DNA from 3 places in the Streptomyces sclerotialus genome. Region 3 is predicted to be linked to each of the others. Evidence: predicted binding sites of a transcription regulator. Region 3 holds the regulator's gene; each other region holds the start of a gene.

Region 1 (10,382 bases), 860 kb from region 3:
GTGAGGCGCATCTCGCGGCCGGCACGGATGATCAGTGGCGTACCCGCCGCGTGTTCGAGCGCCTTGATCTGCTGGGAGACGGCGGGCTGGGTGCAGCCGAGCTCCCGTGCGGCGGCGGAGAAGGAGCCGGTCCGGGCGACGGCGCGCAGCACGCGGAGATGACGGGCCTCGATCATTCCTCAAGCATAAGCACTACTTGGGGCGGAGCCGGAATTATCGGTCACCGCTTTGGAGCGCCACGATCCGTGCCGGGCGGGCCGCACGGGTGGACTTTTCGGCGCGAAGACGACCGCTACTGGGCTGGATACGTACGGTACGCGGCAGGGAAGTGGCGGGCGGGGCAGGGCAACTGACGGTGGGTCGGTCACCCGCACGGCGGGTGCCGGGCCCGGCGGGGCCCCGCCGGACAGATAGCGTTCTCTTATGACGACTGCATTGGTCACGGGAGCGACGGCGGGCATCGGAGCGGCGTTCGCGCGCCGGCTGGCGGCCGACGGACACAACCTGGTGCTGGTGGCCCGTAACGAAGAGAAGCTGCGCGAGCACGCGGCCGAACTGCACGACCGGCACGGCGTCGAGGTCGGTGTGCTGACCGCCGACCTGGCGACGGAGGAGGGCATCGAGGCCGTCGAGAAGCGGCTCGACGACCGCAAGCACCCGGTGGACCTGCTGGTCAACAACGCGGGCTTCGGCAACAAGGGCGAGTTCCTGGACGTCCCGATGGCCGACGAGCTGGCGATGCTGAAGGTGCACTGCGAGGCGGTGCTCCGGCTGACCTCGGCGGCGGTGAAGGGGATGCGCGAGCGGCGGCGCGGCGGGGTCGTCAACGTCGCCTCGGTCGCGGCCTTCGTACCGCGCGGGACGTACGGCGCGAGCAAGGCGTGGGTCGTGCAGTTCACCCAGGGCGCGGCGCGCGATCTGGCGGGCAGCGGGGTGCGGCTGATGGCCCTGTGCCCGGGCTTCGTCCGTACCGAATTCCACGAGCGCGCCGGGATGGGCACCGACAACATCCCCGGCTGGATGTGGCTGGACGCGGACAATCTGGTGGACGCCGCGATGAAGGACCTGGCCCGCGGCCGTTCCCTCTCCATCCCCGACCCGCGGTACAAGGCCCTGATGGGCGTCGTGAAGCTCGCCCCGCGCAACCTCCTGGGCGGCGTCACGTCCCGGACGGGGCGGAAGTACGGGCCGCAGTAGCCGGTCGGGTACCGGAAAGCCCGAGGCCCGGCTCCCCATCGGGGGCCGGGCCTCGTTGTGGAGTCAGCTCACTCAGTGCGCGTGGCCGTGACCGTGACCGGCCTCGGCCTCCTCCTCTTCCTTCTTCTCGACGACCAGGGTCTCGGTCGTGAGCAGCAGGGAGGCGATGGAGGCGGCGTTCTCCAGGGCGGAGCGGGTGACCTTGACCGGGTCGATGACGCCGGCCTTCACCAGGTCGCCGTACTCGCCGGTGGCGGCGTTGAAGCCGTTGCCCTTGTCGAGCTCGGCCACCTTGGAGGTGATGACGTAGCCCTCCAGGCCGGCGTTCTCGGCGATCCAGCGCAGCGGCTCGACGGCGGCGCGGCGGACGACGGCGACACCGGTGGCCTCGTCGCCCTCCTTGCCGAGGTTGCCCTCGAGCACCTTGACGGCGTGGACCAGGGCGGAGCCACCACCGGAGACGATGCCCTCCTCGACCGCGGCGCGGGTCGCGGAGATGGCGTCCTCCAGACGGTGCTTCTTCTCCTTGAGCTCGACCTCGGTGGCCGCACCCACGCGGATGACGCAGACGCCACCGGCGAGCTTGGCGAGGCGCTCCTGGAGCTTCTCGCGGTCCCAGTCCGAGTCGGTGGTCTCGATCTCGGCCTTGATCTGCGCGACGCGGCCGGCCACGTCCTCGGCCTTGCCGCCACCGTCGACGATGGTGGTGTCGTCCTTGGTGACGGTCACGCGGCGGGCGGTGCCCAGCACGTCCAGACCGGCCTGGTCGAGCTTGAGGCCGACCTCCTCGGCGATGACGGTGGCACCGGTGAGGGTGGCCATGTCGCCGAGCATCGCCTTGCGGCGGTCACCGAAGCCGGGGGCCTTCACGGCGACGGCGTTGAAAGTGCCGCGGATCTTGTTGACGACGAGGGTCGACAGGGCCTCGCCCTCGACGTCCTCGGCGATGATCAGCAGCGGCTTGGAGGAGCCGGCCTGGATGACCTTCTCCAGCAGCGGCAGCAGGTCCTGGATCGAGGAGATCTTGCCCTGGTGGATGAGGATGTACGGGTCCTCGAGGACGGCCTCCATCCGCTCCTGGTCGGTGACCATGTACGGGGAGAGGTAGCCCTTGTCGAAGGCCATGCCCTCGGTGAAGTCGAGCTCCAGGCCGAAGGTGTTGGACTCCTCGACGGTGATGACACCGTCCTTGCCGACCTTGTCCATCGCCTCGGCGATGAGCTCGCCGACCTGCTTGTCCTGGGCGGACAGGCCGGCGACGGCGGCGATGTCGGACTTCTCGTCGATCGGGCGGGCCGTCGAGAGCAGGTCGTCGGACACGGCCTTGACGGCGGCGTCGATGCCCTTCTTCAGGGCGGCCGGGGAGGCACCGGCGGCGACGTTGCGCAGACCCTCGCGGACCAGCGCCTGGGCCAGGACGGTGGCGGTGGTGGTGCCGTCACCAGCGATGTCGTTGGTCTTGGTCGCCACCTCCTTCACCAGCTGGGCGCCGAGGTTCTCGTACGGGTCGTCGACCTCGACCTCACGGGCGATGGTGACACCGTCGTTGGTGATGGTGGGGGCGCCGAACTTCTTGTCGATGACGACGTTGCGGCCCTTGGGGCCGATCGTCACCTTGACCGTGTCGGCAAGCTTGTTGACGCCGCGCTCGAGGGCGCGACGGGCGTCCTCGTCGAACTTCAGAATCTTCGCCATGAGTTACGTGTCCTTAGTCGTACTCTCAACGAAATGCGCCCCTGCCCCGGGTGGTGAGACGCGGGAACCAGGGGCGCAGATCAGAACAGCTGGGGTGAAGCGTCGGCCTGGGGAAACCCAGGTCCCGGCTTACTTCTCGACGATCGCGAGAACGTCGCGAGCCGAGAGGACGAGGTACTCCTCGCCGTTGTACTTCACCTCGGTGCCGCCGTACTTGCTGTAGAGCACGACGTCGCCGACGGAAACGTCGAGCGGAAGACGGTTGCCGTCCTCGAAGCGGCCCGGGCCCACGGCCAGGACGACGCCCTCCTGGGGCTTCTCCTTGGCGGTGTCCGGAATGACCAGGCCCGAAGCCGTGGTCTGCTCGGCGTCGAGCGGCTGGACCACGATGCGGTCCTCGAGCGGCTTGATGGCAACCTTGGAGCTGGCGGTCGTCACGATCCGACCTCCCCCTTCGGAGATCTCACGGGGTTAACTGTCTGAGGTGGCGACCAGGTGGATCCGTCGTCGCGGGTGCCGGACCTGCCCGTCGCTGTGTTTGGCACTCTCCAGTGGTGAGTGCCAGCGCCGAGACTATGACGCGGTTAGCACTCGGTCAAGCGGAGTGCCAACGTGGCTCGCAAAGAGATCCACGACCTGCCCCAGAATGGGACGGGTGAACCCTCTCGACGCCTTCTCCGCGCTGCTCACCGATGAAGGCCGGACCCTGCTGGCCGGCCTCCGCGACCACGACCCCGCCCAGGAGCTCGCCACCGCCACCCGGCTGCGCCGCGAGCACCCCGCCGGCCTGGTGTCGGCGGCCCTGGGCCAGGCCCGGCTGCGGCAGCGGGCGGTCGCGAAGTTCGGCGCCGAGGACGCGTACCGGATGTTCTTCACCCCGAACGGCGTCGAGCAGTCCACCCGCCGCACCGTCGCCGTGCACCGCGCGGCCCGCCTCGCGGAGCTGGGCGTACGCAGCGTCGCCGACCTGTGCTGCGGCATCGGCGGCGACGCGATCGCGTACGCCCGGGCGGGCATCAGCGCCCTGGCGGTGGACCACGACCCGCTCACGGCGGAGGTGGCCCGCGCCAACGCCGAGGCGCTCGGCCTGTCCGACCTCATCGAGGTGCGCTGCGCGGACGTCACGGAGATCGACACGAGCCCGTACGACGCCGTCTTCGTGGACCCGGCGCGGCGTGGCGGCCGCGGCCGCGTCTTCGACCCCGAGGCGTACTCCCCGCCCCTCTCCTGGGCGATCGAGGCGGCCCGCAAGGCCCCGCGCGCCGCGCTGAAGATCGCGCCCGGCATCCCCCACGAGGCGATCCCCGAGGACGCCGCCGCGGAGTGGATCTCGGACGGCGGCGACGTGAAGGAGGCGGTGCTCTGGTTCGGCACGGAGCCGGGCGAGATGCGGGCGACCCTGCTGCCCTCGGGCGCCGCGCTCCGCACCACGGCCCCGCTCCCCGACCCGCCCGTACGCCCCGTGGGCCGCTATGTGTACGAACCGGACGGCGCTGTCATCCGCGCGCACCTGGTCGCGGAGGCCGCGGCCGAGCTCGACGGCGGCCTGATCGACGAGACCATCGCGTACGTCACCGCCGACGAGCTGCGCCCCACCCCGTACGCCGCCGCCTACGAGATCACCGACGAGCTGCCCTTCAACCTGAAGAAGCTCAAGGCACTCCTCCGGGAACGCGAGATCGGCGTGCTGACGGTCAAGAAGCGCGGCTCCGCCGTCGAACCGGAGGAGATCCGCCGCAAGGTCAAGCTGCGCGGCCCGAACGCGGCCACGGTGCTCCTCACCCGCGTCGCGGGCGCCCCGACGATGCTCGTCGGGCAGCCCGCGAAGCCCGTCGACGGCTGATCACGAGTACCGGCCGATCACAGGTACAGACTGATCACGAGTACAGGTTGTCCTTGCTGACCTCGTGCACGTGATCGTGGCTGTGCCCGTGGCCGTGGTGGGAGTGCGGGACGCCGTGCCGGTGCTCGTGGCCCGGGGCCGGGACGTGCGGCTCGGTGACCGGGAGGGAGGAGTCGGCGGACAGCTCCCAGGCGGAGTGCGGGCGGTTCCGGGCGACCATCTCGGCGCCGAGGGCCGCGACCATCGCACCGTTGTCCGTGCACAGCTTCGGGCGCGGCACGCGCAGCGTGATGCCCGCGTCCTCGCAGCGCCGCTCGGCCATCGCGCGCAGCCGGGAGTTGGCCGCCACGCCGCCGCCGATCATCAGGTGGTCCACACCGTGGTCCTTGCAGGCCCGGACGGCCTTCCGGGTCAGCACGTCCACGACGGCCTCCTGGAAGGACGCGGAGACGTCCGCCACCGGCACCTCCTCGCCCGCTGCCCGCTTGGCCTCGATCCAGCGGGCCACGGCGGTCTTCAGGCCGGAGAAGGAGAAGTCGTACTTCGGGTCGCGGGAGCCGGTCAGGCCGCGCGGGAACGCGATGGCCTCCGGGTCGCCCTCGCGGGCCATCCGGTCGATGACCGGGCCGCCGGGGAAGCCGAGGTTCAGCACGCGGGCGACCTTGTCGAACGCCTCGCCCGCCGCGTCGTCGATCGTCGAGCCCAGCGGCCGTACGTCGGAGGTGATGTCCGGCGCGAGCAGCAGCGAGGAGTGGCCGCCGGAGACCAGCAGCGCCATCGTCGGCTCGGGCAGCGCGCCGTGTTCGAGCTGGTCGACGCAGATGTGCGAGGCGAGGTGGTTGACGCCGTACAGCGGCTTGCCCAGCGCGTACGCGTACGCCTTGGCCGCCGAGGTGCCGACGAGCAGGGCGCCGGCGAGTCCTGGCCCCGCCGTGACCGCGATGCCGTCCAGGTCGGAGGCGGCGACGCCGGCCTCCTTCAGGGCGCGCTGGATGGTGGGCACCATCGCCTCCAGGTGCGCGCGGGAGGCGACCTCGGGGACGACGCCGCCGAAGCGGGCGTGTTCGTCGACGCTGGAGGCGATGGCGTCGGCCAGCAGGGTGTGACCGCGGACGATGCCGACACCGGTTTCGTCGCAGGAGGTCTCGATGCCGAGGACGAGCGGTTCGTCAGCCATTGATCGGTGTTCCTTGTACGAGGGATTCGGAGGTGTAGCGCATGACCAGGGCATCGACGTTGCCCGGCTGGTAGTAGCCGCGGCGGAAGCCGATGGGCTCGAAGCCGAAGCGTTCGTACAGCCGCTGGGCACGGAGGTTGTCGACGCGCACTTCGAGGAGGACTTCGTGGCACTCGAAGGCGGTGGCGGCGGTGAGCAGGTCGGCGAGGAGCCGGCCGCCGAGCCCGGAGCCCCACTGGTCGCGGGCGGTGGCGATGGTCTGGACGTCGCCGGTGCCGTCGACGGCGGCGAGTCCGGCGTAGCCGACGAGCCGGCCGTCCCGCTCGGCGACGGTGTAGTGGCGGTTCGCGCCGGGCCCGCGGGCGTGTGCCAGCTCGGACCAGAACATCCCGCGCGACCAGGCGTCCTCGGGGAACAGCTCCTCCTCCAGCGCCAGCACCGGCTCGATGTCCCACCAGCGCATCTCGCGCAGCACGGCGGCGGGCTGGTCGGCGTGGGCGGTCACTTGGGGGTGACCACCTTGTAGTTGGCGGGGACCTGCGCGTCCGGCCGCCGCAGGTACAGCGGCCGCGGGGGCAGCAGTGTCTCGCCCCGGGCCAGCTTCTCGGCGGCGAGCGCGCCGAGCGCCGCCGCCGACTGGTGCTCGGGTCCGTCCGCCCGTACGCCGTCGAAGGTGCCGTCGTACAGCACGGCGCCGGCGCCCACCGCCGGCACCCCGGCGACCTGCTCGGCGATGTCGGCCGGGCGGTCGACGGCGGGCTCGGTCAGCCGGGTACGGAAGTCGCCGTAGCGGGCCCAGTAGACCTCCTTGCGGCGCGCGTCCGTCGCCACCACGAAGGGTTCCGTGAGCCCGGAGGCGTACGCGATGCCGTCCAGCGAGCACAGGCCGTGCACGGGCACGTCCAGGGCCGCGCCGAAGGTGGCGGCGGTGACCAGGCCGACGCGCAGCCCGGTGTACGGGCCGGGACCGACGCCCACGGCGATGTCGGTGACCGCGTCGAGCTTCACTCCGGCCTCGCCGAGCACCCGGTCGACGGCGGGCAGCAGCAGTTCACCGTGGCGGCGGGCGTCCACCTCGCGGGCCTCGGCGAGCACGCGCGGGGCGGCCGTACCGCCGTCCGGGGCGGGGTCGCAGCTGAGCAGCGCGGCGGAGACGGCGGGGGTTGCGGTGTCAAGGGCAAGCAGCAGCACGTCCTCAAGACTACGGCGCGGCGGACACCGCCCTGCCGGGTGCTGCGCTCGCCGGTACGCTGCGTGCTGGGACTCCGGCACGTCGCGTGCCGGCTTTCGGACCTCGGACGCGTACGGACCCGTACGGAAAGGTGGCACGGCGGTGGCCGCTAGGAGCAGCTCGATCGTGACGGCTCTCACCGTGATGGCACTGGCCGCGGTCGGCTTCCTGGCCTTCCAGGCCTCGGCCGACGCCTCCGACCCGCTGAAGCCGGTCCGCTCCGCCAAGGGCGTCTCGGCGTCGCCCACGCCGTCGGGGCAGCAGAAGCCCGAGGAGTCGGCGGCGGAGAAGGAGAAGCGGGAGACCGCGGTGCCGGCGCACTCCGGTACGGGGAAGCGCGTGGTGTACGCGCTGGACTCCCGGCGGGTGTGGCTGATCGGTCCGAAGGAGCAGGTCCTGCGCACGTACGAGGTCGTCCCGAGCACGGTCAGCCCGGCGCCCGGGGCGTACTCGGTGACCACGCGCTCGGCGAGCGTGACCGGTTCCGACGGGATCCCGATCGAGAACGTCGTGCGGTTCGCCACGGTCGACAACGTGGTGGTCGGCTTCAGCGCGGCGGTCGACGGGTCGATGCCGCAGCCGGACGCGCAGCAGAAGAAGACGGGCGGCGTCCGCGAGAAGCGCGCCGACGGCGCGGCGATGTGGAAGTTCGCCACGGTCGGCACGAAGGTCGTCGTCGTCCCGTAGCCGCTCCGCGGCGGCACCCGTACGGCGCAGGGCGCCGCCGCGAACTGATGTTTCACCCGTACGGACTACGGATCGTCGCGGTCGCGAGTGGACGGCTCACGCCGGAGCGCGGGCGCCGGACCGCTGAGCGGTCCCGACGGTCCCGGCGGCCGTTAGGCCGCGTCGCGGCCGCTGCCCGGCAGGCGGGCGTCCTCGCCCTGGGGCTCGATACAGCCGTCGGCACGGCCCTCGCCGCGGTCCTCGGCGCCGGCCGTGGCCTCGGGGGCGCCCGGGGGCGTGGAGACCGCGCTGGCGGCGGCACAGGACGCCAGGAGCTCGTTCATCGTCGGCCGGGGGCCGTCCTCGCGCCGGAACGGAGACGGTTCGCTGTCGTCGCGGCGGGCCGCCGCGGCGAGGGACTGGTGGGCCGACATGGATGCCTCCCGGGAATCCTGGGGCGAGCGGGCATGGTTAGGTAGACCTAACCGGCTCTCTCCCTCCATGTGACCACGCCCGGCACCGCCGACGCAACATCTTCCCGACGGCTTGTCGGAAACTACGGAGCCCGCCGCCCCGGAAAGGGCCGCGGGCCCGCCCTGCTCAGAGCTCCTGCAGCACGCTCAGGTCGCAGCCCGCCCAGCGCGCGCCGACGCCCGTGACCGTCACCTCGCGGACGTCGTCCTCGTCACCCGACGCGGCCGCCTCGGCGCCCACCGCACGCGCGATGACGACGTGCAGCCGGTCCTCGGACAGCTCCTCGACCTTGCCCTCGCCCCACTCCACGACGACCACGGACTCCGGCAGCGAGACGTCCAGGTCCAGGTCCTCCATCTCCTCCAGGCCGCCGCCGAGCCGGTAGGCGTCGACGTGCACCAGGGGCGGGCCGACGTGCAGCGAGGGATGCACCCGGGCGATGACGAAGGTCGGCGAGGTGACGGCGCCGCGTACGCCCAGGCCCTCGCCCAGGCCCCGGGTCAGCGTCGTCTTGCCCGCGCCGAGCTCCCCGGTCAGCAGCACCAGATCCCCCGGGCGCAGCAGGCCGGCGAGCCGCCGGCCCAACTCCTGCATCCGGTCCGGAGACTTGACGGTTACCTGCGTGATGGCGTCGGTGGTGCTCATGCCGCCGATGGTACGAGGCCGCGCGTACACCGCGCGCCACGGCGGCGGCGCCCCGCCTCCGCCCGGCCGGCACTCGGCCGGCGCCGCCCCTGCTAGGCCCGTGCCGGGCGCCAGGCCCGGGATTCCGTCGCGGCGCGCTCGACCAGGGTCGTCAGGTGGCCGTTGACCAGTTCGGGGTGTTCCAGCATGACCAGGTGGCCGCCGTCCGGTACGCAGACCAGCTCGGCGGCCGGGAGCAGGTCGCCGATCGCGCGGCTGTGCTCCGGCGGTGTGATCAGGTCGCGGTCGCCGGCCAGTACGAGCGCCGGTACGCCGTCGTAGGCCGCCAGCGCCGCCGTCTTGTCGTGCACCGCGAACGCCGGGAAGAACTCCGCGACGACGTCGATCGGCGTCGCCTCGATCAGCCGCTCGGCGAACCGCGCGACCCCCGGGTCCACGTCCTTCGGCGCGCCGAAGGAGTACCGCTTCACCAGCCCCGCGAAGAGGTCGGCCGTCGCCCGCCGGCCCTTCTCGACCAGCTCGCTCTGCGCGCCCAGCGCCTTCAGCACGCCCGGCGCGAACCGGTGCAGCGCCTTCACGCCGAGCGACGGCAGACCGAAGGAGGCGATCTCGCTCAGCCGCCCGGCCGACGTGCCGATCAGGCCGACGCCGACCACCCGCTCGGCGACGTACTCCGGGAAGTGGTCCGCGAGCGCCATCACCGTCATGCCGCCCATGGAGTGCCCGACCAGCACGATCGGCCCGTCCGGCACCGCGGCGTCCAGCACCGCCTTCAGGTCCCGGCCCAGCATGTCGATGGTGACCGGTGCGGTGCCCTCGATCTGGGCGTGGCCGCGGGCCGAGCGCCCGTGGCTGCGCTGGTCCCAGTGGACCGTGCGGACGCTGCCGCGCAGCGCGGCCCGCTGGAAGTGCCAGGCGTCCTGGCTGAGGCAGTAACCGTGGCAGAAGACGACCGTGGGGGCCGCGGAGCGTCGCCCCAGGGCCCCCAGCAGGCGCTTGCGGCGGGCCCGCTGCGCCTCGCCGTCCGGCCGCTCCTCCGGCTCGTCGATCTCGTAGTACAGCTCGGTGCCGTCCTCGGAGTACGCGGTGCCCGGTGTGCCGCGCAGCGTGCCGTACGGGCCCGCCGAGTCCAGCGCCATCCGTGCCTTGCGGCGCATCCCGCGGCCGACCGTCAGCCGCTCCAGCGCGACCCCCGCGGCGGCGCCGGCCGCGACCATGCCGATCGCGGCGCCCGCGACGCCCGCGTGCCGTCCGGCCCGTGCCCAGCTGCCCACCGTCTCCGCCGCGTCGGCGGCGGCCCCGGCCACGTCCGGGACGACGCCGTGTGTGCCCTCACTCATGTCCCTTCCCCCGTTCCGTCGTGCTCAGGGACAGTTCCGTGTTCGGAGACATAGACGCGTGGCACCCGGCTTCCGATCCGGGTGACGATCTCGTAGGCGATGGTTCCCGTGGCC
Region 2 (10,382 bases), 1.9 Mb from region 3:
GCTCGAATCGGGCGCGCGGCGGATGCAGACGGAGTACGCACGACGGATCGACGAGATCCTCGACACGGACGGATTCTTCGAGCGCAACGCCGACGCCGCCCAGCGCTCCCGCTATCCGGAACACTTCGCGGACGCCGCCGAGTTCGAGGCGTTAGCCGTGTCGATCAGGGAGTACGCACCCCTGCTCGTCCCGGGACTGCTGCAAACGGAGGAGTACGCGCGCGCCGTGTTCCGCGCGGTGCATCCGGTCGCACCGGAGAGCTTGATCGAGGGCCTGCTGTCCGCGCGCCTGGACCGGGCCCGCATCCTCGACGATCCAACAAAGCCGATGTTCTGGGCGGTGCTGGACGAGAACGTGCTGCGCCGCCCCGTGGGCGGTCCGGGCGCGATGCACACCCAGCTCGCCCATATCGCGGCACTCATGCGCCGCAATCGCGTCATCGTGCAGGTCCTGCCGTACTCGGAGGGTGCCCACGCCGCGCTCGAAGGTTCGCTGAAGTTGATGACATTCGCAGATGCACCGCCCGTCGCTTACCTACAAGGCCTTGAAACAGGTCAGATGTTGGATGAGCCTTTGCGTGTGGAACGGTACGGCCTGGCTTACGATCTCGTCCGGGCCGCTGCACTGTCACCCGAAGCGTCCCTCGTTCTCATCGAGTCGGCGGCGAAGGATTTTCAGGATGATCATGGATAACCACACGTTCCACCCGGCGCGGTACGGCGCCGTTCACGGCGCGGGCCACGGTGCGCACAGCACCGCGGCCCGCCCCCCGGCGAGCCACGCGCTCGACCTCTCCGGCATCCGCTGGCGCAAGAGCAGCTACAGCGGCGGGAGCGGCGGCGACTGCGTCGAGATGGGCCACGGAGCGCCCGGCGCGGTCCCCGTGCGGGACAGCAAGATCCCCTGGGGGCCGGCGATCGTCGTGCCGCCGGCCGCCTGGTCGGCGTTCGTCACGGCGGTACGCGACGGCGCGCTGGACCAGGTCACCGGCGCCTGACAGCCGCCGGACCAGGGCGGCGGTAACGGCCGTGCCACCTGCCGGTGACGGCGGCCGTACCGGCACATGAAGGTCGTCTCGGCGCGAAGAAACCGGGAATGACAGGCGCGTTCACACTGTTCATGCGTGTCATGCCTGTCCCTACCGATCGCGCCGAACGCGCCCGAATGCCCATCGCCGTCTACATCCTCGGCCTGTCCGTCTTCGCTCTCGGCACGAGCGAGTTCATGCTCTCCGGGATCCTCCAGCCACTGGCCCGGGACATGGACGTCTCCATCCCGCAGGCCGGCCTGCTCGTCTCCGCGTTCGCGATCGGCATGGTGGTCGGCGCTCCGACGCTGGCCGCCGCCACGCTCCGCCTGCCGCGCCGTACGACACTGATCGCGCTGCTCGCGGTCTTCGGCCTCGGCCAGGTCGCGGGCGCGCTCGCGCCGTCGTACGGCGTGCTGTTCGTCTCCCGAGTGGTGAGCGCGCTGGCCTGCGCGGGCTTCTGGGCGGTCGGCGCCGCGGTGGCCGTCTCGCTCGTACCGTTCACCGCGCGTGCCCGCGCGATGGCCGTGATGGTCGGCGGTCTCAGCATCGCCAACATCGCGGGCGTGCCGGCCGGTGCGCTGCTCGGCCAGACCGCCGGGTGGCGCGCCGCGTTCTGGGGTGTGGCGGTCCTCTCCGCGATCGGCCTCGTCGGCGTGATCGCCCTCGTCCCGCGCACGGAGGTGCCCACGGGTGAGGACCGCCCGCAGCTCCGCCGCGAGCTGAAGATCTACCGGGACAAGCAGGTCTGGCTCTCGCTCAGCGCCACCGCGCTGAACGGCGCCGCGGTCTTCGCCCTCTTCTCGTACCTCTCCCCCCTGCTCACGCGTACCGCGGGGCTCGCCGAGAGCTGGGTGCCCACGGTCCTGGCGCTCTTCGGCGTCGGCGCGCTCATCGGTACGTACATAGGCGGCCGGATCGCCGACGCGCACCTCTTCCCGACCCTCTTCGGCGGCATCGCCGCCTCCACCGTCGTCCTGGCGGTCCTCGCGCTCACCGCGCACAACTCCGTTGCCGCGGTCGCGCTTTCGCTGATGCTGGGCGTCACGGCGTTCACCACGGCACCGGCCCTCAACGCCCGGATGTTCAACGTGGCCAACGCCGCGCCGACGCTGGCCGGCGCCACCACGACGGCCGCCTTCAACATCGGCAACACGCTCGGCCCCTGGCTCGGCGGCCTGGTCATCAGCGCGCACTGGGGCTACCCGGCCGTGGCATGGACCGGCGCCGCGCTGGCAGCCGCCGCCGTCGTCGCGACCGCCCTCTCCTACCGGCTGCAGCGCTCGACGGGCGCGGCCTCCCGGCTGGTCGCCTCCTCGGACGCGCCGCACGCCCATGAGGCCGCTGCGGACGACCGCGACGCGCCGGCGGTCACGAAGCACCTCTGAGGACAGGCGCCGCCTCCCTGAGGCGGCGCCCGCCCCGAACGTGGCCTTACGCGGGCGGGCGGTGTTTCGGGCGGCGCAGGCCCGCTGCCGTGAGGCGGCGCACCAGTTCCTTGCTGCCGACCTCGACCGCGCCGGCGCGTACGGCGTCGGCGTACCGTTCCGCCGGCAGGTCGTAGTGGTCGCGTTCGAAGGCCCGTCGCGGCGCGCCGATCCCCGCGGCGAAGGCGTGCAGCTCCTCGAACGACACGTCACTCACCAGGTGCGACCACAGCCGGCCGTGCCCCGGCCAGGTCGGCGGATCGATGTAGACGGCCACGCCGGGCGCCTCAGCGTCCCAGGGACGTGCCGAGCGACCCGACGGGGGCCACCGCGACCGCCGTCTTCGGGCAGACCCAGTGCGGGTCGGGCCCGAGCTCCGGCTCCACGTCCAGCGCGTGCGGGTCGCCGCCCTCCGTGCACACCGGGCACAGCGGCCAGCGGCCGTACCGCTCCAGCAGGGAGTCCTGGACGTCCTGCGCGACGAGCCCGGCGACGAATTCGACGCCCTCCGGCCACTGCTCGACCCACCAGCGCCGGTGCGCGACGGCGTCCTCCACCAGCGAGACGATGTCCGCGTCGGCGACATCGCCCGCCACCAGGTCCGCGATCACCAGGGCCCGTGCGGCATGCAGCGCCTGTTCCAACTCCATGTGCCCATTGTCGCGCGTACGCGCCGGAGCCCCACACGCGTTCCCTTTCTCCTCCGGGACTCAAGTTGTCCACAGGCCACGGAGAGGTATTGACGCCGCAGGCGGCTGAAATTACTTTTCAGTGGTGAGCTCCAACCTGAAGGAAACTTTCAACGGCACGGCACCCGGCGCTCCGGCTCCTCCCCGGACCGGCCCCGGCGCCGCCCGACGCGCCCAGCCGGACCGGACCCCGCCCGCCCCGGCGGCCCTCGCCGCCAAGGTGCGGACGCTGGCGCCGTCCATGACCCGCTCCATGCAGCGGGTCGCGGAGACCGTCGCCGGCGACCCGGCAGGCTGTGCCGCGCTCACCGTCACCGGCCTCGCCGAACGCACGGGCACCAGCGAGGCCACCGTCGTCCGCACCTCCCGCCTGCTGGGCTACCCGGGCTACCGCGACCTCCGGCTGGCGCTCGCCGCGCTCGCCGCACAGCAGGCCGCCGGCCGGGCGCCCGCCGTCACGGCCGACATAGCGGTCGACGACTCCCTCACCGACGTGGTCGCCAAGCTCGCGCAGGAGGAGCAGCAGTGCCTCGCCGACACCGCTGCCGCGCTGGACACCACCCAGCTGGAGGCGGCCGTGGCCGCGCTCGCCGGCGCCCGCAGGATCGATGTGTACGGCATCGGCGCCTCCAGCCTCGTCGGCCAGGACCTGGCCCAGAAGCTGCTGCGCATCGGCCTCATCGCGCACGCGCACGCCGACCCGCACCTCGCGGTGACCAACGCCGTGCAGATGCGGACCGGTGACGTCGCCGTCGCGATCACCCACTCCGGTCGCACCACCGACGTCATAGAGCCGCTGCGGGTCGCCTTCGACCACGGCGCGACGACGATCGCGATCACCGGCCGCCCGGACGGCGAGATCGCGTCCTACGCCGACCACATACTCACCACGTCCACGGCCAGGGAGAGCGAGCTGCGCCCGGCGGCCATGTCGTCACGCACGAGCCAGCTGCTCGTCGTCGACTGCCTCTTCGTCGGCGTCGCCCAGCGCACGTACGAGACGGCGGCGCCCGCCCTCTCCGCCTCCTACGAGGCCCTGGCGCACCGCCACTCCCCCCGCCCCCGCTGACCCGCCCGCACGCGCCCCCCACCCCGAGCCGTACCGGAGAGACCCCCACGCCATGACTTCCACCGCTGATCACGCCGCGCTGCGGGCCCAGCTGGAAACCCTCACCACCGAGGCGTTCCGGCCGGAGCTCGCCGAGATCGACCAGCTGTCCACCCTGGAGATCGCCCGCACGATGAACGGCGAGGACGCCACCGTCCCGGCCGCCGTCGCGGAGCAGCTGCCGCGGATCGCCGCGGCCATCGACGGCGCGGCGGCCCGTATGGCCCGCGGCGGCCGGCTGATCTACGCCGGCGCCGGCACGGCGGGCCGGCTGGGCATCCTGGACGCCAGCGAGTGCCCGCCCACCTTCAACACCACCCCAGAAGAGGTGATCGGCCTGATCGCGGGTGGTCCGCCTGCCATGGTCACCGCGGTGGAGGGCGCCGAGGACAGCAAGGACCTGGCCGCCGCCGAGCTGGACGCGCTCGGCCTGACCGCCGACGACACGGTGGTCGGCATCTCCGCCTCGGGGCGCACGCCGTACGCCATCGGCGCCGTCGAGCACGCCCGCGCACAGGGCGCGCTGACCGTCGGCCTGTCCTGCAACGCCGGCTCCGCGCTCGCGGCCGCCGCCGACCACGGCATCGAGGTCGTCGTCGGCCCCGAGCTGCTGACCGGCTCGACCCGCCTGAAGGCCGGTACGGCCCAGAAGCTGGTCCTCAACATGCTCTCGACCATCACGATGATCCGGCTGGGCAAGACCTACGGAAACCTGATGGTCGACGTCCGGGCGTCCAACGACAAGCTGCGGGCCCGTTCCCGGCGCATCGTCGCGCTGGCCACCGGCGCGTCCGACGCGGAGATCGAGGACGCGCTCGCCGCCACCGACGGGGAGGTGAAGAACGCCATCCTGACCATCCTCGGTTCCGTGGACGGCCCGACCGCGGCCCGCCTGCTCGCCGACTCCCGAGGCCATCTGCGCGCCGCCCTCCGGGCCGCCGCCCAGGAAGGCTGACCGCCCCGCCCAGGACTGACCGCCCCGCCCACGCCTGACCGCCCGCGCCCTCCCTCCGGGAGTGGCGCCCGATCCTCCCCGCGCAACGACGCGCAGCCCTCCGACAGAACAGCGCCTGCACATGACCTCTGCATCTCCTCAGGGGAACTCCGGCTCCCCGGACAAGAACCGCGCCACCGCCGCCGCGCTCCTGCCCCTCGTGGGCGGTGCTGCCAACATCACGTCCGTCGCGCACTGCATGACCCGGCTCCGCCTCGGCATCGAGGACCGTGCACTGGTCCAGGACGAAGCGCTGAAGGCGCTGCCGGCCGTCATGGGGGTGGTCGAGGACGACACGTACCAGATCGTGCTGGGCCCCGGTACGGTCGCCCGCGTCACGCCTCTCTTCGAAGAGCTGGTCGAGGAGGAGCGCGCGGCCGCCCCCGAGCCCGCGGCGGCCGCCCCCGAGCCGGCCGCCGCCACCGCCGGCCCGGCTGCTGCCACCGGCCCGTCCGGTACGTCCGGCACATCTAGTACATCCGGTATGCCTGGTGCGTCCGACGGTCAGGGCGCGCCCGGCGCCCCCGCTCCCACCACCGCCGACGAGCTGGCCGCCCAGGGCGCCGCGATCAAGGCGCGGCGGAAGGCGGCCAACGCCACCCCCTTCAAGCTGTTCCTCCGCAAGATCGCGAACATCTTCGTCCCGCTGATCCCCGCCCTCATCGGCTGCGGCATCATCGCGGGCTTCAACGGCCTGCTGACCAACCTCGGCTGGCTGCCCGCCCTCGTCCCCGCGCTGACCGCCATCGCCTCCGGCTTCATGGCGCTGATCGCGGTCTTCGTCGGCTTCAACACCGCCAAGGAGTTCGGCGGCACGCCCATCCTCGGCGGCGCGGTCGCGGCGATCATCGTCTTCCCGGGCGTCGCGCACATCACCGCCTTCGGCCAGCAGCTCTCCCCCGGCCAGGGCGGCGTCCTCGGCGCGCTCGGCGCCGCCGTACTGGCGGCCCACATCGAGAAGTGGTGCCGTAAGTGGGTCCCCGAATCACTCGACGTCCTGGTCACCCCGACCCTCACCGTCCTCGTCACGGGCCTGGTGACGGTCTTCGGCCTTATGTACGCCGCGGGTGAGGTGTCCACCGCGATCGGTACGGCCGCCAACTGGCTGCTGGGCCACGGCGGCGCGCTCGCCGGCTTCGTCCTCGGCGGGCTCTTCCTCCCGCTGGTGATGCTCGGCCTGCACCAGGCCCTCATCCCGATCCACACCACCCTCATCGAGCAGCAGAGCTACACCGTCCTGCTGCCGATCCTCGCGATGGCGGGCGCGGGCCAGGTCGGCGCCGCCATCGCCGTCCACCTCCGCCTCCCCCGCAACGGCTCGATCCGTACGACCATCAAGTCCGCCCTCCCGGCCGGCTTCCTGGGCGTCGGCGAGCCGCTGATCTACGGCGTCTCGCTCCCCCTCGGGCGGCCGTTCGTCACGGCCTGCGTCGGCGGGGCGTTCGGCGGCGCGTTCGTCGGCCTCTTCAACCAGCTCGGCACGGCCGTCGGCTCCACCGCCATCGGCCCCTCCGGCTGGGCCCTCTTCCCGCTCCTCAAGGGCAACCACGACCTGGGCGCGACGGCCGTGATCTACGCCGTCGGCCTGCTCGCCGGCTATGTCGTCGGCTTTCTGGCCACCTACTTCTTCGGCTTCAGCAAGCAGATGCTCACCGACCTGAACGCCGACTCCGACGCTTCGCGGTCCCCGGTGGCCGGCGGCACGGGGACCGGCGCGGCCCCCGCCGGCGGGCCCTCCACCGCGAAGGAGCCCGCGTCCGTCTGACCCGGCGGCCACGACAGCCACGACAGCCGTGCGAACGCCCGAGGGCGGCACCCCCATGGTGGGAGTGCCGCCCTCGGTCCGTGCAGCTGAACAGCTGATCCGTTCCCGGAAGGGGTGGATCAGAAGTCCATGTCACCGCCGGGCATGCCGCCCGGAGCGGCCGCGGCGGCCTTCTCCGGCTTGTCGGCGATGACGGCCTCGGTGGTGAGGAACAGCGCCGCGATGGAGGCGGCGTTCTGCAGCGCGGAGCGGGTGACCTTGGCGGGGTCGATGATGCCCTCGGCGATCATGTCGACGTACTCGCCGGTCGCGGCGTTCAGGCCGTGGCCCACGGTCAGGTTGCGCACCTTCTCCACGACAACGCCGCCCTCGAGGCCGCCGTTGACGGAGATCTGCTTCAGCGGAGCCTCCAGGGCCAGCTTCACAGCGGCGGCACCGGTGGCCTCGTCGCCCTCGAGCTCGAGCTTCTCGAAGACCGAGGAGGCCTGCAGCAGGGCCACGCCACCGCCGGCGACGATGCCCTCCTCGACGGCCGCCTTCGCGTTGCGGACGGCGTCCTCGATGCGGTGCTTGCGCTCCTTGAGCTCGACCTCGGTCGCGGCACCGGCCTTGATGACCGCAACACCGCCGGCGAGCTTCGCCAGGCGCTCCTGCAGCTTCTCGCGGTCGTAGTCGCTGTCCGAGTTCTCGATCTCGGCGCGGATCTGGTTGACGCGGCCCTGAACCTGCTCGCTGTCACCGGCACCGTCGACGATGGTGGTCTCGTCCTTGGTGATGACGACCTTGCGGGCGCGGCCGAGCAGGTCGAGACCGGCGTTCTCCAGCTTGAGGCCGACCTCCTCGGAGATGACGGTGCCACCGGTGAGGATGGCGATGTCGCCGAGCATGGCCTTGCGGCGGTCACCGAAGCCCGGGGCCTTCACGGCGACGGACTTGAAGGTGCCACGGATCTTGTTGACGACCAGGGTGGACAGCGCCTCGCCCTCGACGTCCTCCGCGATGATCAGCAGCGGCTTGCCCGACTGCATGACCTTCTCCAGCAGCGGAAGGAGGTCCTTCACGTTGGAGATCTTGGAGTTGACGATCAGGATGTACGGGTCGTCGAGCGACGCCTCCATACGCTCCATGTCGGTGGCGAAGTACGCCGAGATGTAGCCCTTGTCGAAGCGCATACCCTCGGTGAGCTCCAGCTCCAGACCGAAGGTCTGGGACTCCTCGACGGTGATGACGCCTTCCTTGCCGACCTTGTCCATGGCCTCGGCGATGAGCTCGCCGATCTGGGTGTCGGCGGCGGAGATGGAGGCGGTGGAGGCGATCTGCTCCTTGGTCTCCACGTCCTTGGCCTGCTCCAGCAGGGCGGCGGAGACGGCCTCGACGGCCTTCTCGATGCCGCGCTTCAGGGCCATCGGGTTGGCGCCGGCCGCGACGTTGCGCAGGCCCTCGCGGACCAGGGCCTGGGCCAGGACGGTCGCGGTCGTCGTGCCGTCACCGGCGACGTCGTCCGTCTTCTTCGCGACCTCCTTGACCAGCTCGGCGCCGATCTTCTCGTACGGGTCCTCGAGCTCGATCTCCTTGGCGATGGACACACCATCGTTGGTGATCGTGGGGGCGCCCCACTTCTTCTCAAGGACGACGTTGCGGCCCTTGGGGCCAAGGGTGACCTTGACGGCGTCGGCGAGCTGGTTCATCCCGCGCTCGAGACCGCGCCGTGCCTCCTCGTCGAACGCGATGATCTTGGCCATGTGAAGTGGTCCTCCCGGACAGGGGTGGATTGCTCCGGACCGCGTGGCGCCCGCGACGGACGGCCTGCGCCTGGTGGTTCCTTCCCCACCCGGCAACGGGCCTCACCGACCCGGTCCTTCTGTCACTCTCACCTTCAGAGTGCTAACGCAATGATTAGCACTCGACCCCCTCGAGTGCAAGCGGCTCGGGGTGCGAGCTGCCGCGGCGACGGGCTCGCGGCTCGACCGCGTTCACAACAAGAGGCCCGCACCCCCTCAAGGGGGCACGGGCCTCCGTACGCTGCAGTCGGTCGGCGCTTCAGCCGGCCACGCGAACCATGTCCGCCTGCGGCCCCTTCTGGCCCTGCGAGATCTCGAACTCGACCCGCTGACCTTCCTCAAGGGTGCGGTAGCCGTCCATCTGAATCGCGCTGTAGTGGACGAAAACATCCGCACCACCGTCGACCGCGATGAAGCCGTACCCCTTCTCCGCGTTGAACCACTTGACGGTGCCCTGAGCCATTCCTAACTCCCCTATTGCTGGCCCTTGCGCAGGACCGCACTCCGCGGACCCGGGTCAGACCTCACCCCCAAGGAGGGTGTGCGCCGGAACGCGTCGACCGCCGCTGAATGTATCTGCACCGATGCCCAGCGCAACAGGTCAATCGGACGAGAATTCTGCCCACGACCATTCGCCGATAACGGCCGAAGTCGCGATAATTCTGGGCAAGCCGGGCCGGGCATAGCTCATCAACGCGACAAATTGCGCACACACTTTGGGCACATCTTGTCGCGTTCTCATATGCGTCAGGCACGCGCGCGAAGAGGATTCACCTCAACTGTATCGCCTTTAACGACATGGAATCGCCCCGTCCGCTTCTGCTGCGGACGGGGCGATTCCGGGGAGTGCGTGCCGTCATTCACCGGACGGTGCACAAGGGGCGCACACAGGGCGCGCAAAGGGGCGTACGGAAGCTTTTCAGCAGCCGCCCGCCACCGCGGGGATGATCGAGACGCTGGCGCCGTCGGGCGTCGCCGCCTCCAGACCGCCCTCGAAACGCACGTCGTCGTCGTTGACGTAGACGTTCACGAAGCGGCGCAGCTTGCCCTGGTCGTCCAGGACGCGGGCCGCGATGCCGGTGTGGTTCTTCTCCAGGTCGGCGATGACCTCGGAGAGCTTCGCGCCCTCGGCGGGCACCTCGGCCCGGCCGCCGGTGTAGGTGCGCAGGATGGTGGGGATGCGGACGTTCACGCTCATGGTGTTTCTCTGCCTTCCGGGTTCAGTGGCAACGAGTGCGGGGCAGCGTTCCGGCCGGGGGCCGGGGCTCAGCCGAGGCCGGCCTCGCGGAAGGAGTCCAGGCTCGGGCGGATGGTCGCGGTCGGGCCGGTCGTCGGCGCCACTGCGTCCAGCGTCTTCAGGCCGTCGCCGGTGTTCAGGACGACCAGCGACTTCGCCGGGTCGATCTGCCCGTTCTCGATCAGCTTCTTGGTGACGCCGACGGTCACGCCGCCCGCGGTCTCCGCGAAGATGCCCTCGGTGCGGGCCAGCAGCTTGATCGCGTCCACGACCTGCTCGTCGTCGACGTCCTCGACCGCGCCGCCGGTGCGGCGGGCGATGTCGAGCACGTACGGGCCGTCCGCCGGGTTGCC
Region 3 (10,382 bases):
GAGAGCTGGTCGACCATCGTGTTGACGGTCTCCTTCAGCTCCAGGATCTCGCCGCGCGCGTCGACCGTGATCTTCTGGCTGAGGTCGCCGTTGGCGACCGCGGTGGTGACCTGGGCGATGTTGCGTACCTGGGAGGTGAGGTTGGAGGCCATGAAGTTGACGTTGTCGGTGAGGTCCTTCCAGACGCCGGACACGCCGGGCACCTGCGCCCGGCCGCCGAGCCGGCCCTCCGTACCCACTTCTCTGGCCACCCGCGTGACCTCGTCGGCGAACGCGGAGAGCTGGTCGACCATCGTGTTGACCGTCAGCTTCAGCTCCAGCAGCTCGCCGGTCGCCTCGACCGTCACCTGACGCGTCAGGTCGCCGCGCGCCACCGCCGTCGTCACCGCCGCGATGTCCCGCACCTGCGCGGTCAGCCGGGCGGCCATCGTGTTGACCGCCTCCGTGACGTCCCGCCAGCTCCCGGACAGCCCGGCGACCTTGGCCCGGCCGCCCAGCCGCCCCTCGTTGCCCGACTCCCTGGCCACCCGGGTGACCTCACCGGTGAACAGCGAGAGCTGATCGACCATGGAGTTCACCGCGCGGCCCAGCCGGCAGCGGTCGCCGCGCAGCCTGCGATGGCCGTCGTGCAGCTCCACGCGCTGCGTCAGGTCACCGCCCGCCACGGCGTTCAGCACCTTCGTCGCATGGGCGGCCGGAACGACCAGCGCGTCGATGATGTCGTTGGCCGCCAGGACGGAGGAGGTCCAGGTGCCCTGGCCGGGGCTGGCCGTCATCCGCTCGTCCAGCCGGCCCTGGCGGACCAGCTCCGAGCGCAGCCGCACCAGTTCGTCGGCGTGGTGCTGGGTGCGGATGACGATGTCGTTGAACGCCCCGTGCAGCTCGGCGAGTACGCCGTCGTACGCCACGGGGAGGCGGGTACGGAAATCACCTGAGGACATCGAGACGAGCGCGGACAGCAGCGGCTTGAGATCGGCTGTGCGCACCCAGTCGGTGCCTGTCTCCCGCGGAGCGCGGGGCACTGCAGAATCCACCGACATAGTGGCCCACTTCAGTAACTCGGTGCGAATGGGTGGGCTCAGTCTGTCACCCTGAAGGTGGCGCAATCGGCGCTATTGCGGAACTGCTCGGGAGTGCTCAATGAGGACGACAACTCCGTCGGAATCCGACGTGGTGCGCAGGCGGGCCGTGGCCCGGCCCGACGCCGCCCCCGGCGCCGGCAGAGACGAGTCCGCCGAGGGCTGCCCGGCCGGTGGCCGGCAACCCGCCGCCGGTGCATACGGAGGCGAGAGCTCCCGCGCCGTCGGCCTCCCCGGGGCGCCCATCGCCGCCGGCGCCGCCCGGCAGTTCGTCCGTACGACGGTCGCCGACTGGGCCACCCGCGAGCTGCCCGGCGCGCAGTATCTGACGGAGCGCCTCGCCGAAGAGGCCGAGCTGCTCGTCAGCGAGCTGGTCACCAACGCCGTCGTGCACGCCGGGACCGCCGTCGAGCTGCTCTGCCGGCTGGACGAGGACGGCCCCTGCACCGCCGTGATCGTCGAGGTCTCCGACCACCACCCGGCGCGCCCGGTGCGCGGCCGCCACGACGCGGTGACGGCCGAGGGCGCAGGCCGTGGGCTGCAGCTGGTCGGCGCGCTGGCCGACGCCTGGGGCATCACGTACCGGCGCACGCTGAAGACCGTGTGGTTCCGGGTGACGGCCGACGGCCCGGAGGCGGGGTACGAACCACCCGTCGAGGTGTTCGACGCGCACCACCCGGTGACAGGCGGGCCGCAGGCCACCGTGCTGATGTCCCCCGCGCCGCAGCGGGCCGCGCTGCGGCGCTGCGAGGTCGAGCGGCTCGACCACGGCGCGCTGTCCTTCCTCGCCGAGGCGTCCGACCTGCTCAGCGGGCAGCTGGACGCGGACCAGGTGGCCGCGCTGGTCGCGCAGCTGATCGTGCCGCGGATGGCCGACTGGTGCGCGGTGTGGCTGGACGACGGAGGGGACTTCGGCACGCCCCGCCTCTCCCGCGTCTGGCACGCCACGGAGAGCCGTATCGACGGGCTGCGTGAGCTGCTGGTGAAGGACCCGCCGGTGCTGACCGGCCGGGGCGGCGAAGGCCAGACCCCGGGCGCGGGGCCCTGGCCCTGGCCCGGCGAGCCCAGCGGCTTCGGCCCCGGCGGCGCGGCCCTGGCCTGCCCCCTGATCTCCGGCGTACGGCGGCACGGCACGCTGCTGATAGGCAGGGCAGGACTGCTGCGCTTCCCCGACGAAGTGGTCTCGCTCATCGAGGACCTGGCGGGCCGGGTGGCCCGGGCCATCGCCACCGCCGACGCCTACAGCCGCCAGGAACGCATCAGCAGGGTGCTGCAGCGCCGGCTGCTGCCGGGCCGGCGCGCCGAGGTGCCGGGCGTCGCCTCGGCCGTGGTGTACGAGCCGCGCGAGGGCGCCTGGGCCGGCGGCGACTTCTGGGACCTCTTCCAGGCGAGCGAGGGCCGCTGGTGCTTCATGCTCGGCGACGTCTGCGGCAGCGGCCCGGAGGCGGCGGCCGTCACCGGTCTGGCCCGTCCGGTGCTGCGGCTGCTGGCCCGCGAGGGGTACGGCGTCGGCGACGTGCTGGACCGGCTGAACCGCACGGTCGCGCGGGAGGCCGCCGACTCCGTCGCGGCGGTGGCCGCCGCGGTGGTCGAGGCCGGTTCCGAGGCGGAGCTGCAGCCCGGCTACCGCGAGGAGAGCGAGCAGGCACGCTTCCTCTCCCTCCTCTACGGCGAGATCGTCCCGCACGAGGGCGGGGCCGGGGGAGCGCGCTGCACGATCGCCAGCGCGGGGCACCCGCTGCCGCTGGTCCTCGGTACGGACGGCACGGTACGGGCGGTCGCCGGGCCGCAGATGCTGCTCGGCGTCCTGGAGGACACGGCGTACGAGAGCGAGTCCTTCGACCTCGCGCCCGGGGAGACGCTGCTGTGCGTCACCGACGGCGTGACCGAGCGGCGCTCGGGCGGGCGGCTCTTCGACGACGAGGACGGGCTCGCGCAGGCCCTGGCGGAGTGCGCGGGGCTGGGCGCCGACGGCGTCGCCGAACACCTCCGGAGCCGGGTGCACGCCTTCGGGCCGACCCCGCCGGACGACGACCTGGCGCTGCTGGTCCTCCAGGCGCTGCGGCCGTAGCGGGACGGCGGAAGGGGGCACTCGCCGAGTACCGGACAATGGACGTATGCCTTCTGCACTCCCCGACGGCGAGCCCATGCCCGAGGACGGGGCGCTGCCCGCCTCCGCCCTGGACGGAGCGGGCGAGCGGCCGCTCGGGTTCTATCTGCACGTGCCGTACTGCGCGACCCGCTGCGGATACTGCGACTTCAACACCTACACCGCGAACGAGCTGCGCGGTTCCGGCGGTGCGCTCGCCTCGCGCGAGAACTACGCCGACACCCTGATCGAGGAGATCCGGCAGGCCCGCAAGATCCTCGGCGCGGACCCCCGCCAGGTCGAGACGGTCTTCGTCGGCGGCGGTACGCCCACGCTGCTGCCGGCCGCCGACCTCTCCCGCATGCTCGCCGCCATTCGCGACGAATTCGGCTTCACGCCGGACGCGGAGATCACCACCGAGGCGAACCCGGAGTCCGTCGACCCGCGCTACCTCGCGGAACTCCGCGCGGGCGGCTTCAACCGGGTCTCCTTCGGCATGCAGAGCGCCCGGCAGCACGTCCTCAAGATCCTGGACCGTACGCACACCCCGGGCCGCCCCGAGGCCTGCGTCGCCGAGGCCCGCGCGGCCGGCTTCGACCACGTCAACCTGGACCTGATCTACGGCACGCCCGGTGAGTCCGACGACGACTGGCGGGCCTCCCTGGACGCGGCGGTCGGCGCGGGCCCCGACCACGTCTCCGCGTACGCGCTCATCGTGGAGGAAGGCACCCAGCTCGCCCGCCGCATCCGCCGCGGCGAGGTCCCGATGACGGACGACGACGAGCACGCCGACCGTTACCTCATCGCCGAGGAGACCCTGACCGCCGCGGGCTTCACCTGGTACGAGGTCTCCAACTGGGCCACGTCCGAGCCGGCCCGCTGCCGCCACAACGAGCTGTACTGGACCGGCGCCGACTGGTGGGGCGCGGGCCCCGGCGCGCACAGCCACGTCGGCGGCGTCCGCTGGTGGAACGTGAAGCACCCGGGCGCGTACGCGCAGGCGCTGAGCGAGGGCCGGTCGCCGGGCGCGGGCCGCGAAGTCCTGGCGGACGAGGACCGCCGGGTGGAGCGCATCCTGCTGGAGCTGCGGCTGGCGGCGGGGTGTCCGTTGGAGCTGCTGCGCCCGGCGGGTCTCGCGGCAGCGGAGGAGGCCCTCTCCGACGGCCTCCTGGAGCCCGGCCCGTACGAGGAGGGCCGCGCCGTCCTCACCCTCCGCGGCCGCCTCCTCGCGGACGCGGTGGTGCGGGATCTGGTGGACTGATCACTCGCGGGAGTGAACTGCTGCAGTTTCCGAGTGACGTTGCCTACGCTGTCCCTAGGCTGCCGCCGACAGCACGCGGCGAATGTGGAGGACCACGGAGATGACCGCTGTGGACGAGCGCATGATCGCTGTATTCGACGAGCACCCCGAGCTCTTCGAGGGGTACAAGATCGAGCTCTTGCGGGGGAACATCGTGATGATGGCGGGGCCCGATCGGGTCCACAACTGGATCGTGCAGGATGTTCAGGACCAGATCCCACGGGAGCGTTGGCACCGTCTCCAGACCCAAGACATTGCCATCCCCGGCGAGAGCAGTGAGCCGCAGCCGGATCTCGTAGTGTTCGAGAAGGGGGCTGTCGAGGGGCCGGGCCGCCTCATCCCCTCCCCGGCCGTCACGTTGCTGGTGGAGGTCGTCTCCAAGAGCACCGGCGACGCGGACTATGGCGTCAAGCGTTCCATCTACGCCGCTGGATCGGTGCCCGCGTACCTGATCATCGATCCGTTCGAGGCCGAGTGCCTCCTGCTCACCGAACCGACAGGCAAGGGCGAGCAAGCCGACTATGAGGTGGAGCGGACGGTCAAGTTCGGCGCCCCGGTGCCACTTGACATGCTCGGCATCGAATTGGACACCAGCGGCTTCGGCACACTGCCGAAGGTCAGGCGCCATCGCCGGCCGTAACAAAGTCGATCAGCTCCTCCACCCGCCCCAGCAGCGCCGGCTCAAGGTCTTTGTACGTACGCACCGAGCCGAGGATCCGCTGCCACGCGGCCCCCGTGTTCTCCGGCCAGCCGAGGGCCCGGCAGACGCCCGTCTTCCAGTCCTGGCCGCGCGGGACGGACGGCCAGGCGGGGATGCCGACGGACGCCGGCTTCACGGCCTCCCAGATGTCGATGTACGGATGGCCGACGATCAGGACGTTCGCGTCCGTGACCGACGCGGCGATGCGGGACTCCTTGGAGCCGGGCACCAGGTGGTCGACGAGGACGCCGAGGCGGGCGTCCGGGCCGGGGGAGAAGGAGCGGACGATCGAAGGAAGAGCGTCGACGCCCTCCAGGTACTCCACCACGACGCCTTCGATGCGCAGGTCGTCACCCCAGACGCGTTCGACCAGTTCCGCGTCGTGGCGGCCCTCGACGTAGATGCGGCCGGCGCGGGCGACCCGGGCGCGGGCGCCGGGCACGGCGAGGGAGCCCGAGGCGGTGCGCTGCGGTCCCTGGGGGCGTGCGGACGCGGCGGAGGGGCGAACGAGGGTGACGACCTTGCCCTCCAGGAGGAAGCCGCGGGGCGTCATCGGGAAGACCCGGTGCTTGCCGAAGCGGTCCTCCAGGGTGACCGTCGGTCCCTCGGCGGTCTTCTCGCAGCGGATGACGGCCCCGCAGAAGCCGGTGGCGACCTCTTCGACGACGAGATCGGGCTCGGCCGGCACCTCGGGCGCGGGGCGCTGCTTCTTCCATGGGGGAGTGAGGTCGGGACCGTACTGTCTGCTGCGCATTCGACAGACGATATGCGCGGACGGCGCCCCTCGGGTGGGCTAGACGGGCGACACGCCGAAGCGGCGGGCGAGCTCGTCGCGCTGGGCACGGACGAAGCGGGCATCCACGACGGCGCCGTGCCCGGGGACGTACCGCGCGTCCTCGCCCCCGAGGGAGAGCAGCCGGTCCAGCGCCCCCGGCCAGCACGCGGGCAGCGCGTCGGGGCCGGCCTGCGGCTCGCCCGACTCCTCGACGAGGTCGCCGCAGAAGACGATCTCCGGCTCGCCGGGCCCGCACCGTACGCAGACCGCCAGGTCGTGCGCGGTGTGCCCGGGCCCGACGTTGGCCAGCAGGACGCGGCGGTCGCCGAGCTCCAGGGTGCGTTCGCCGCACACCGCGTGCTCCGGGACCACCACGATGTCCACGGCCTCGGCGGTCGCGCCGGGATCGGCCCCGTTGCGTACCGCGTCGCCGAGCAGCGCCTCCGGCTCGCGCCGCAGCAGCTCGGCGAGCCCGGTCGCGCCGAAGACGGTCACGCCCGCGAACGCCGCCGTGCCGAGCACATGATCGAAGTGCGGATGGGTGAGGGCGATGTGGGTCACCTCACGGCCGAGCACCTCGCGCACCTGGCGGCGCAGCTCCGCGCCCTCGCGCAGCCCGGACCCCGTGTCGATCATGAGGACGCCGGTGGTGCCGGCCACGACCCCGACGGTGGCGTCCCAGCCCGGCAGCCGACGGCGTGCGACGCCGTCCGCGAGCCGCTCCCAGCCTGCCTCTTCCCAAGTCGTGCCCATACCGCGACGCTAGCCCGGATACCGGGAAATCGCGCGCGGCCGCCCGGCTGACCTGGGCGGATCCCGGGGGCATGGACCGGTCCCGGCGCGATACGGTGGCCCGCCGGGCCGCGAGCCGTGTCGCCCGGCCTTGCCCTGGCCGTGCTACCCGGCCGTACACTGGACCGGGGTTTGGCACTCGGACCGGTCGAGTGCCAGGGACGGTCGGACCCCGGCCGGACCTGCGGCCCCGGTCAGGCGGCCGGAGACGGCCTGGGAAAAGCGCGGGACTGGAGGTGTGCGCGATGCTCAGCGAACGCAGACTCGAAGTGCTGCGTGCCATCGTCCAGGACTACGTCGGCACCGAGGAGCCGGTCGGCTCCAAGGCGCTCACGGAGCGCCACCACCTCGGCGTCTCACCGGCCACCGTCCGTAACGACATGGCCGCGCTGGAGGACGAGGGCTACATCGCGCAGCCCCACACCAGCGCCGGCCGTATCCCCACCGACAAGGGTTACCGCCTCTTCGTCGACAAGCTGGCGGCGGTCAAGCCGCTGTCGGGTCCCGAGCGCAAGGCGATCCACAGCTTCCTCGACAGCGCGGTGGACCTCGACGACGTCGTGGCCCGTACGGTGCGGCTGCTCGCGCAGCTGACCCGGCAGGTCGCGGTGGTGCAGTACCCCTCGCTGACCCGGTCCACCGTCCGGCACGTGGAACTGCTGTCGCTGGCACCGGCCCGGCTGATGCTCGTCCTGATCACCGATACCGGACGGGTCGAGCAGCGCATGATCGACTGCCCCGCGCCGTTCGGCGAAACGTCTCTGGCGGACCTGCGGGCCCGGCTCAACAGCCGTGTCGTGGGACGCCGGTTCACCGACGTGCCGCAGCTGGTGCAGGACCTTCCCGAGTCCTTCGAGACGGAGGACCGGGGCACGGTCTCGACAGTGCTGTCGGTGTTGCTGGAAACTCTGGTGGAGGAGACCGAGGAGCGGCTGATGATCGGCGGTACCGCCAATCTCACGCGCTTCGGACATGATTTCCCGCTGACGATCCGGCCGGTGCTGGAGGCACTTGAGGAGCAGGTCGTGCTGCTCAAGCTGCTGGGAGAAGCCAAGGATTCGAGCATGACCGTGCGCATCGGGCACGAGAACGCTCACGAAGGCCTCACTTCCACATCGGTCGTCGCCGTCGGCTACGGTTCGGGCGACGAGGCAGTCGCCAAACTCGGCGTGGTCGGACCGACCCGCATGGACTACCCCGGAACGATGGGAGCGGTACGCGCAGTGGCACGTTACGTCGGACAGATCCTGGCGGAGTCGTAAGTGGCCACGGACTACTACGCGGTCCTCGGTGTCAGCCGCGACGCCTCGCAGGACCAGATCAAGAAGGCTTTCCGGCGGCTGGCGCGCGAGCTGCACCCGGACGTGAACCCGGATCCCAAGACCCAGGAGCGGTTCAAGGAGATCAACGCCGCTTACGAGGTGCTGTCGGACCCGCAGAAGAAGCAGGTCTACGACCTCGGCGGGGACCCGAACTCCCAGGGCGGCGGCGCCGGTGCCGGCGGCTTCGGCGCGGGCTTCGGCAACTTCTCCGACATCATGGACGCGTTCTTCGGCACGGCGTCGCAGCGCGGGCCGCGCTCGCGCACCCGCCGCGGCCAGGACGCCATGATCCGGCTGGACGTGGAGCTGAACGAGGCCGCGTTCGGTACGACCAAGGACATCCAGGTCGACACCGCCGTGGTGTGCACGACCTGCTCCGGCGAGGGCGCCGCGCCCGGCACCTCCGCGCAGACCTGTGACATGTGCCGCGGTCGCGGTGAGGTCTCGCAGGTCACCCGGTCCTTCCTGGGCCAGGTCATGACCTCCCGGCCCTGTCCGCAGTGCCAGGGCTTCGGCACGGTCGTGCCGACCCCGTGCCCCGAGTGCGCGGGCGACGGCCGCATCCGGTCGCGCCGTACGCTCACCGTCAAGATCCCGGCCGGTGTGGACAACGGCACCCGCATCCAGCTCGCGGGCGAGGGCGAGGTCGGCCCCGGCGGCGGCCCGGCCGGTGACCTGTACGTCGAGATCCACGAGGTCGCGCACCCGGTCTTCCAGCGGCGCGGCGACGACCTGCACTGCACGGTCACCATCCCGATGACCGCGGCGGCGCTGGGCACGAAGTGTCCGCTGGAGACGCTGGACGGGGTACGCGACGTCGACATCCGGCCCGGCACCCAGTCCGGCCAGTCCATCCCGCTGCACGGCTGCGGCATCACGCACCTGCGCGGTGGCGGCCGCGGTGACCTGGTCGTCCACGTCGAGGTCCAGACCCCGGGCAAGCTCGACCCGGAGCAGGAGGAGCTGCTGCGCCGGCTCGCCAAGCTCCGCGGCGAGGAACGCCCGACGGGCCAGTTCCAGCCGGGCCAGCAGGGGCTGTTCTCGCGGTTGAAAGATGCCTTCAACGGACGATGAGAGGCGCTGAACGCTGTGTACACGGTCGCTCCCCGATTCGGGGGGCGGCCGTGACGCGTGACACGATGTGGGCATGCCCACCGCGCTGACCGAGCTGAGCCCTCACCCGATCGTGCAGGCGCCCATGGCCGGCGGCGCCTCGTGTCCCGAGCTGGCCGCGGCCGTCAGCGCCGCCGGCGGCCTGGGCTTCCTCGCCGCCGGATACAAGACGGCCGACGGCATGTACCAGGAGATCGAGCGGCTGCGCGGGCTGACCGGCCGCCCCTTCGGCGTGAACCTCTTCATGCCGCAGCCCGAGCTCGCGGACGACGCGGCCGTCGAGGTCTACCGCGAGCAGCTCGCGGGCGAGGAGACCTGGTACGGGACCGCGCTCGGTGACGCCCACGGCGCCACCGACGACGACTACGACGCCAAGCTCGCCATCCTGCGTGAGGACCCGGTACCGGTCGTCTCCTTCACTTTCGGCTGCCCCACAGCCGAGACCGTGGAATCCCTGGCCCGGGTAGGCACGTACACCGTCGTGACGGTCACCACGGCCGCCGAGGCGCGGGCCGCGCAGGAGGCCGGTGCCGACGCCGTGTGCGTTCAGGGCACGGAGGCGGGCGGCCATCAGGGCACCCACCGCGACGACCCGCAGAGCGACGGCACCGGCGCGGGCGTCGGCCTGCTGACGCTGATCGCCGAGGTCCGCGAGGCCGTCCGGCTGCCGGTGATCGCGGCGGGCGGGCTGATGCGCGGCGCGCAGATAGCCGCCGTGCTGGCGGCGGGCGCGGTGTCGGCGCAGCTCGGTACGGCGTTCCTGGCCTGCCCCGAATCCGGCGCCCACCCGCTGCACAAGCAGGCCCTGACCGACCCGCTGTTCGCCCGTACGGAGCTGACCCGGGCGTTCTCCGGGCGCCCGGCCCGCGGGTTGGTGAACCGTTTCCTGCGCGAGCACGGCCCGTACGCCCCGGCCGCCTATCCGGCCGTCCACCACCTCACCTCGCCGGTCCGCAAGGCCGCGGCGCAGGCCGGTGACCCGCAGGCCATGAACCTGTGGGCGGGCCAGGGCCACCGGCTGGCCCGGCGGCTGCCCGCGGCAGACCTGATGGAGGTGCTGGTGGCCGAACTGGCCGCGGCACGTGCCGTGTCGAACCCCTCCGGCCCCGCCGGACCCGGATCCCTTGGGAGTGCCCCGTGACCGCCCCGGTCTTCCTCGTCGACTCGCTGGCCGGCGCCGCGCCGGGCGTGGCCCTCACCCTGGACGGCCCC

The links. Region 3 encodes HrcA, which represses chaperone genes, less so after heat shock. Its sites were predicted from a motif close to TTNGCACTCNGNNNNNCNGAGTGCNAA; they were not measured.
Region 1: groES (co-chaperone GroES) is a predicted target of HrcA. The motif match lies at 3,477-3,503, and genes of this name have one in related genera.
Region 2: groL (chaperonin GroEL) is a predicted target of HrcA. The motif match lies at 8,908-8,934, and genes of this name have one in related genera.

Annotation. Positions count from the first base shown of each region.
Region 1 is NZ_JBFOHP010000002.1:3,797,479-3,807,860, forward strand. It holds gene AAC944_RS16760 (LysR family transcriptional regulator) at 1-176, opposite strand, end outside; gene AAC944_RS16765 (SDR family NAD(P)-dependent oxidoreductase) at 424-1,197, shown strand; gene groL (chaperonin GroEL) at 1,270-2,892, opposite strand; gene groES (co-chaperone GroES) at 3,022-3,330, opposite strand; gene AAC944_RS16780 (THUMP-like domain-containing protein) at 3,539-4,735, shown strand; gene tsaD (tRNA (adenosine(37)-N6)-threonylcarbamoyltransferase complex transferase subunit TsaD) at 4,770-5,912, opposite strand; gene rimI (ribosomal protein S18-alanine N-acetyltransferase) at 5,905-6,375, opposite strand; gene tsaB (tRNA (adenosine(37)-N6)-threonylcarbamoyltransferase complex dimerization subunit type 1 TsaB) at 6,414-7,103, opposite strand; gene AAC944_RS16800 (hypothetical protein) at 7,246-7,830, shown strand; gene AAC944_RS16805 (hypothetical protein) at 7,983-8,243, opposite strand; gene tsaE (tRNA (adenosine(37)-N6)-threonylcarbamoyltransferase complex ATPase subunit type 1 TsaE) at 8,410-8,928, opposite strand; gene AAC944_RS16815 (alpha/beta fold hydrolase) at 9,021-10,268, opposite strand; gene alr (alanine racemase) at 10,265-10,382, opposite strand, start outside.
Region 2 is NZ_JBFOHP010000002.1:4,851,026-4,861,407, reverse strand. It holds gene AAC944_RS21655 (helix-turn-helix domain-containing protein) at 1-694, shown strand, start outside; gene AAC944_RS21650 (DUF397 domain-containing protein) at 687-998, shown strand; gene AAC944_RS21645 (Cmx/CmrA family chloramphenicol efflux MFS transporter) at 1,166-2,416, shown strand; gene AAC944_RS21640 (DUF4031 domain-containing protein) at 2,463-2,732, opposite strand; gene AAC944_RS21635 (DUF8819 family protein) at 2,743-3,105, opposite strand; gene AAC944_RS21630 (MurR/RpiR family transcriptional regulator) at 3,230-4,213, shown strand; gene murQ (N-acetylmuramic acid 6-phosphate etherase) at 4,266-5,207, shown strand; gene AAC944_RS21620 (PTS transporter subunit EIIC) at 5,329-7,011, shown strand; gene groL (chaperonin GroEL) at 7,131-8,753, opposite strand; gene AAC944_RS21610 (cold-shock protein) at 9,052-9,255, opposite strand; gene AAC944_RS21605 (MoaD/ThiS family protein) at 9,712-9,990, opposite strand; gene thrC (threonine synthase) at 10,059-10,382, opposite strand, start outside.
Region 3 is NZ_JBFOHP010000002.1:2,940,756-2,951,137, reverse strand. It holds gene AAC944_RS13195 (HAMP domain-containing protein) at 1-1,040, opposite strand, end outside; gene AAC944_RS13190 (SpoIIE family protein phosphatase) at 1,141-3,150, shown strand; gene hemW (radical SAM family heme chaperone HemW) at 3,197-4,429, shown strand; gene AAC944_RS13180 (Uma2 family endonuclease) at 4,530-5,108, shown strand; gene AAC944_RS13175 (DUF3097 domain-containing protein) at 5,086-5,922, opposite strand; gene AAC944_RS13170 (MBL fold metallo-hydrolase) at 5,962-6,696, opposite strand; gene hrcA (heat-inducible transcriptional repressor HrcA) at 6,981-7,997, shown strand; gene dnaJ (molecular chaperone DnaJ) at 7,998-9,131, shown strand; gene AAC944_RS13155 (nitronate monooxygenase) at 9,205-10,311, shown strand; gene AAC944_RS13150 (16S rRNA (uracil(1498)-N(3))-methyltransferase) at 10,308-10,382, shown strand, end outside.